2 linked regions of the Parasedimentitalea psychrophila genome follow. The protein of the gene in region 2 interacts with the protein of the main gene of each other region in a pairwise test. Links are inferred from orthologs where the notes say so. Each region holds a gene or a part of one and is shown on either strand. Other genes may lie near its edges.

Evidence for each region.
Region 1: the proteins of leuS (region 2) and ligA interact in binary tests that used the Escherichia coli proteins (3 or more experiments, as listed by UniProt). The link is inferred for Parasedimentitalea psychrophila from one-to-one orthologs.

The regions. Positions count from the first base shown.
Region 1 is NZ_CP127247.1:3,955,826-3,959,161, reverse strand. What follows is about bases 51-3,066. They hold ligA (NAD-dependent DNA ligase LigA), read right to left. Parts: upstream 2,680-3,066; coding sequence 421-2,679; downstream 51-420. Other genes in these bases: ctrA (response regulator transcription factor CtrA), read right to left, coding at 2,815-3,066; recG (ATP-dependent DNA helicase RecG), read right to left, coding at 51-424. In the rest of the region: more of recG, read right to left, coding at 1-50; more of ctrA, read right to left, coding at 3,067-3,336. UniProt on the Escherichia coli protein: DNA ligase that catalyzes the formation of phosphodiester linkages between 5'-phosphoryl and 3'-hydroxyl groups in double-stranded DNA using NAD as a coenzyme and as the energy source for the reaction.
Region 2 is NZ_CP127247.1:1,808,022-1,811,494, forward strand. Bases 277-3,429 are described here. They hold leuS (leucine--tRNA ligase), read right to left. Parts: upstream 3,043-3,429; coding sequence 511-3,042; downstream 277-510. Other genes in these bases: lptE (LPS assembly lipoprotein LptE), read right to left, coding at 277-524; QPJ95_RS08740 (DUF3576 domain-containing protein), read right to left, coding at 3,129-3,429. Also shown: more of lptE, read right to left, coding at 1-276; more of QPJ95_RS08740, read right to left, coding at 3,430-3,473.

The sequences.
Region 1 (3,336 bases), 2.1 Mb from region 2 along the record:
ACGGCACCATATGATCTGGATGCACCATTTGCGCCAATCCGTCGAACAATTCTACCTTACCGGAGACAACGCGACGGGCCCCTTCCGGCACCTGAGACTCCAGGTATCTGCTGCGACCGTGAAAAAACACCAGTTGAAAATCGATCTCAGCATCGGTGACTAGAATGCGATAGGCGCCGCCGCGATTACGCGCGGCACGATGTTCACCAATGGTCACTTCAACGGTCACCACGGCAGGTAAATCGACACCTTTTACTGTTGCCCGGGTCCGCCTATCAACAACGGAATATGGCAGTAAAAACAACAGGTCCCGCGGCGTTTCAATGGCCATTTGAGCGAAGTTCTGCGCTGTCTTTGGGCCAACGCCCTGCAGCGCTTCGACTTCAGAGAACAGGGGGAACAGGATTTCCGGGCGACCGCTCATGCCTGGTCTATCAGAGCAAGCCAACTGTCCTCATCAAGGATTTTGACGCCAAGGTCGGAGGCTTTCTTAGCTTTGGACCCCGCCCCTGGGCCGGCCACCAATATGTCGGTCTTCTTGGAAACGGATCCGGACACCTTGGCCCCAAGAGCCTCAGCCCGTGATTTGGCCTCGGCGCGGCTCATTTTTTCCAATGTGCCGGTGAACACCACAGTTTTCCCGGCGACCGGGCTTTCATTGGGGGGGGCTTCCGGTGGAACAATCTCAAGTTCGGCGGCCAACCTCATGATTGCAGCGCGTTCTGCAACGTTTGCAAAGGCGTCTGTCAATGAAAGGGCGACAGAGGCGCCGATGCCATCAATGCCTGTAAGACCCTGCCACGCGGCTGCAGACCCAGGCTGAATTTCACAAGCCGCGATCACCGAATCCCGTGTTTCCTTGATTTTTGCACGTCGGTTTGAGGATTTAGCTGCAATACGTTCTGCGTCTTCGGCCTCATCCGCCATTCGCCATGCCAGGGCTGCTGAACGCGCGGTATCAACACCCTCTACCAATTTAACCCAGCTCATGAAATGCAGTGCCAAATCCTTGGCTGCGGTTTCGCCCACATGGCGAATACCCAATGAAAACAACATCCGGCCAAAGGCTATCCGGCGCTTGTCTTCAATGGCCGCAAACAGCTTCGCAGCACTTTGGTCGCCCCAGCCACTTCGATTTTTCAGTTTGGTAAATTTGGCCGCATCCCGCCTTGCCAATGTGAAGATATCGGCCGGCTCCTGAATTTGCAGATCATCGTTCTCATAGAAGGACTCTATCTGCCTTGCGCCGAGCCCATCAATATCAAAGGCCTTGCGCGCCACAAAATGTCTCAGCTTTTCCTTGGCTTGAGCGGGGCAAATCAGTCCGCCCGTGCAATAACGCGCGGCGTCTCCCTCTTCGCGTACAGCCGGACTATGGCAATCAGGGCAAAGGGCAGGAAAGGTATAAGCCTTTGAATCGTCGGGCCGTTTACCCAGGTCTACATCGGCCACCTTGGGGATCACGTCGCCGGCGCGATACACCTGCACAAAATCCCCAACTCGGATGTCCTTGCCGCCGCGGATGTCTTCGCCTTTGGAATCACGCCCGGCGATGTAATCTTCATTGTGCAACGTGGCATTGGAAACCACCACGCCGCCAACTGTCACCGGCACCAATCGGGCAACCGGACTGAGGGCGCCAGTGCGACCCACTTGAATGTCGATGGCCGCGATCCGGGTCCAGGCCAGTTCGGCCGGAAATTTATGGGCGATCGCCCAGCGGGGCGTTGTCGACCGAAAACCAAGCCGCCCCTGCAGGCCAAGGTCATTCACTTTATACACCACACCGTCGATATCGTATCCTAAGGATGCCCGCTGTGCTTCGATTTTATGATAATGTTCGATCATCCCAACTGGGGACAGACACAACTTAGTTAAAGCGTTGGTTTTAAACCCAAAATCAGTCAGTCGCTTGATGGCGTCCATTTGAGTTTTTGCAAGGGGCGCAGAGAGTTCGCCCCAGCTGTAGGCAAAGAACCGCAAAGGTCTGGAGCGGGTAATTTCGGCGTCCAATTGGCGTAAGGATCCCGCCGCCGCATTGCGGGGATTGGCAAAGGCTTTGCCGCCGCGTTCTTGCTGGCGGATATTCAATGCCGCAAAGTCCTGGTGGCTCATATAGACCTCGCCACGCACCTCCAGCACGTCTGGCGCATTGGCAATCTGTTGCGGGATATCTGAAATAGTCAGGGCATTTGCCGTGACATTTTCACCGGTAGAGCCATCACCCCGCGTCGCCGCCTGCAGCAGTTTCCCGTTTTCATATCGCAGAGACAGCGACAACCCGTCGATTTTTGGCTCTGCGCTATAGGACAGCTGTTGCTCCGCTGCCAGGCTGAGGTATTTGCGAACACTAGCGTCAAAAGCCTCAACATCCTCATCGTCAAATGCATTGCCCAAAGACAGCATTGGCAGCACATGAGAGATTTTTCCGAATCCAGAGGCGACCGGTGCGCCGACCTGATCGACTTGGGTGGCAATCTGGGAAAGCTGTGGAAACCATTTCAGCAGGTCGAGGTAACGCCGCTTTACCGAATCATAGTCCGCATCCGACAATGTCGGAGAATCTTTTTGGTGATAATCAAGGTCAGCCAGCCGTAGTTTCTCTTGCAGATGCAGCAATTCAATGCGGGCATCGCTTTCAGAAAGAGATGTGGTTTTTGTCTTGTTGGTCTGGCTCATGTGCGCCCCCTGTCACCTGCTGTCACGGTGATAGGATGTGAGGCGCGCCGGGTCCAGATGTTCAAACCAACTCGAACAGAATTCCTTGCCGGGCAATACAGCAGCGGCGCCCTGAGGCACCGCTACCGGATAGGCTCAGGCGCCAACAGCCAAGCGTGGGCTGCTCGGCATTTGTTCCACCTGCGGATCCCGCAGAACATATCCGCGACCCCAGACCGTTTCGATGTAGTTTTCACCCTCTGTCGCAGTGCTGAGCTTCTTGCGCAGCTTGCAGATGAATACGTCGATGATCTTCAACTCCGGCTCATCCATGCCGCCATACAGATGGTTCAGGAACATTTCCTTGGTCAGCGTCGTCCCCTTACGCAGGCTCAGCAGCTCCAACATCTGGTATTCTTTGCCGGTCAGGTGCACGGATTTACCATCTACTTCGACCGTCTTCGCATCCAGGTTAACCGCAATCTTGCCGGTTTTGATGATCGACTGCGAGTGGCCCTTGGAGCGGCGAATGATGGCGTGAATACGCGCAACCAGTTCCTCGCGGTGGAACGGTTTGGTCATATAGTCGTCAGCACCAAAGCCAAAGCCTTTGATTTTGTTCTCAGTATCATCTTCACCAGTGAGAATCAGGATTGGAGTTTCGATCCGTGCCAAACG
Region 2 (3,473 bases):
GCAACCGGGGTCGGGTCGGTCGATAGATCCACAGTTGTCAAAATGCGGGTGTTGATCTGGTCGGCCAATATCACCATCAACCGCCGATGCGCATCCCGTTCACTGGCCAGAGCTTCCACCGTGGATCCGGTGGCGGAATAGCCGGTGAAGGCCTGTTCTTCGCCGCTGGCAACCACCTTGCCGTCCGATTTCCGGGTCAGCGTATAGCTGGCCTTGCCAAGAAGGGAATAGCGGGTGGTCTGGCTGTCATCGGTGATCGCCTGGCCATCGTCACGGGTGCTAAGCGTCAGGTCCAGTTGATAGGCCCCTGCATCTGTACGTCCCAGACGATGTTCCAAATTCTGCACCAACAGGTAAGAATCGACTTCGCTGGTTGAGGGAACGTCCTCGGGCGCCTGCACTGACACCTGACCATATAGTGCATCACCACTGCCGCCGGGGGCGTGGACCGGGGTAAAGCCACAGGCCGCCAGCGCCAGAGGCGCCAGCATTACCAGCAGGGTTCTGCGATCAAACAACGACATTGACGATACGACCTGGCACCACAATCACCTTTTTCGGCGCCTTTCCATCCAGCGCCTTTTGCACAGCATCCGTTGCCAGCGCCAGTTTTTCAACCTCAGCCTTGTCCATGTCCTTGGGCACGCTGATTTCCGCCCGCCGCTTGCCGTTCACCTGGATCGGCAGGGTGACGGTTTCGTCAATCAGCATCGCCGGGTCCGCCACCGGCCAAGGCGCGATGGTGACAAGGCCCTCGCCGCCCAGCATCTGCCAGATTTGTTCAGACAGGTGTGGTGTCATCGGAGACATCAGCTGTGCCAGCGTTTTCACCGCCTGTTTCTTGGCGTCGGACCCGGCCTTGGATTTTGCCAGCGTCGCGGTGAAACCGTACAGTTTGGCAATGGCAGCGTTAAAGCCAAAGCTCTCGACGCCTTTGGTGACTTCCTCAATCGCCTTGTGCATTTCGCGCAGCAGAGCGTCGTCGTTGCCATTGGCAGCAACATCCGCACCGGCAATCTCATTGGCGATCCGGTAAACGCGCGCCAGATGCTTATAAGTCGCCTCGGCCCCCGCAGCGGTCCATTCCACGTCCCGCTCGGGTGGGCTGTCGGACAGCATGAACCAGCGGGCAGTATCAGCGCCAAAGGCCGAGATGATCGAGGCCGGATCGACCACGTTCTTCTTGGACTTCGACATCTTGGCCGAGGGAATGATCTCAACTTCACTGCCGTCGGCCAGTTTGCCGCCGGTTACATCCTCGGGCAGGTGATAGACCGGACGGTCGTTTTCGCCACGGGTCTGGTAAATTTCATGCGTGACCATGCCTTGGGTGAACAGCGCGTCAAACGGCTCAATCGCCTTGTCCGGCAAATGTCCGGTGATCTGCATCGCGCGGGCAAAGAATCGCGAATACAGCAGGTGCAGAATCGCGTGCTCGATGCCGCCGATATACTGATCGACGTTCATCCAGTACTCGGCCTCGGCCATATCAGTCGGGGTTTCCGCATCTGGCGCGGTGAAGCGGGCGAAATACCAGGACGAATCAACGAATGTGTCCATGGTGTCGGTTTCGCGCTTGGCGGGCTCACCACAGGATGGGCAAGCGCAGTCACGCCATGTCGGGTGCCAGTTCAGCGGGTTGCCGGGCTTGTCGAAACTGACATCCTCGGGCAGCTCGATCGGCAGGTTTTCTTTCTTTTCCGGCACCACGCCGCAGGCATCGCAATGCACCACGGGAATCGGGCAACCCCAGAACCGCTGCCGCGACAGGCCCCAGTCGCGCAGACGGAACTTGGTGACGCCGGTGCCCCAGCCAGCTTTTTCGGCAAAATCGACGGTGGTATTGACCGCGTCCTCGCCAGTGGCCTCGGTCAGCCCGGCAAAGTGATCGACCCAGCGGACCTTTTCAGACTTGGCGGGCACAAAGGCGGTATTTGCCACCGGAGTGTCATTGTCCATCGCATAGAAGGTGTCCACCACCGGCAGGTCATACTTGCGGCAGAAATCGAGGTCGCGCTGGTCATGCGCCGGGCAGGCGAAAATCGCGCCGGTGCCGTATTCCATCAGAATAAAGTTAGCGATCCAGACCGGCAGCTCGGCGCCGCTCAGCGGGTGCTTGACCCGGATGCCGGTGTCATAGCCCAGCTTGGGCGCAGTTTCGATGGCCTCTTCGGTGGTGCCGCCCTTGCGACATTCGGCAAGGAATTCAGCCAGTTCGGGTCTGTCCGACTCAAGCTGTTTGGCAATCGGGTGATCCGGCGAGATGCCGACAAAAGACGCACCATTCAGGGTGTCGGGACGGGTGGTGTAAACCTCAATCGAATCGCCGCCGTCGGTGCGCTCAAACGAGAACTGCAGCCCGCGCGACTTGCCGATCCAGTTCTCCTGCATCAGCCGCACCTTGGCGGGCCAGTTGTCCAAACCGTCCAGCGCGCTCAGCAATTCGTCCGAGAAATCAGAGATCTTGAAGAACCATTGGGTCAGCTCGCGCCGCTCAACCAAGGCCCCCGAGCGCCAGCCCCGGCCGCCTTCGACCTGTTCGTTGGCCAGCACCGTCATATCAACCGGATCCCAGTTCACCACGGCGTTCTTGCGGTAGACCAATCCTGCCTTCAGGAAATCGAGGAACAGCGCCTGCTGCTGGCCGTAATACTCCGGGTCACAGGTGGCAAATTCGCGGGACCAGTCGATCGACAGCCCCAGCGGTTTCATCTGGCCACGCATGTCGGCGATGTTGTTATAGGTCCACTCTTTCGGGTGGCCGCCAATGGCGATGGCGGCATTTTCCGCAGGCAGGCCAAAGGCATCCCAGCCCATGGGGTGCAGCACATTATGGCCGGTCGCGATCTTATAGCGCGCCACCACGTCGCCCATGGTGTAATTGCGCACATGGCCCATGTGGATGCGGCCCGACGGATAGGGGAACATCTCCAGCACATAGTACTTTGGCTTGTCTGCGGTGCGCTTGGCCTGAAAGATTCCAGCCTTTTCCCAGGCCGCTTGCCAGTTTGCTTCGATTTCGGAGGCTTCGTAACGCGACATCTTGCGGTCCTTTAAATAAAAACGCCGGGTCAAGACCCGGCGCTGTCATACTGAGATTATCGGCGATGATCCAGAGGTCAGCTGGATCAGAGCTTTTTGTCGGCAATCCGCAACTGCCGGGCCCGGGAGAATATGGCGTCTTCCACGGCGCGGGTTGTGGCGGCGCTGACGGTGCCACCCTTGGAGTGCAGCGACAGGTTCAGGGACCGCGCATCCAGCGCCGGATCCTTGATATGCACCGTGGCGCGGTAAGAGCGACCGCCACCGGGAGGGGTGCCATAGCCGGTGATGATCAACCCGGTAAAGGGATCAACAGACTGCACTGGCAGGAAATTCAGCACATCCAGCGACGCCGACCACAGGTAACGGTTTACCTGCACGGTCTGCTCAGCGTTGGATCCGCCAAAGGCATCCCAGATCGTTTCTCCCGG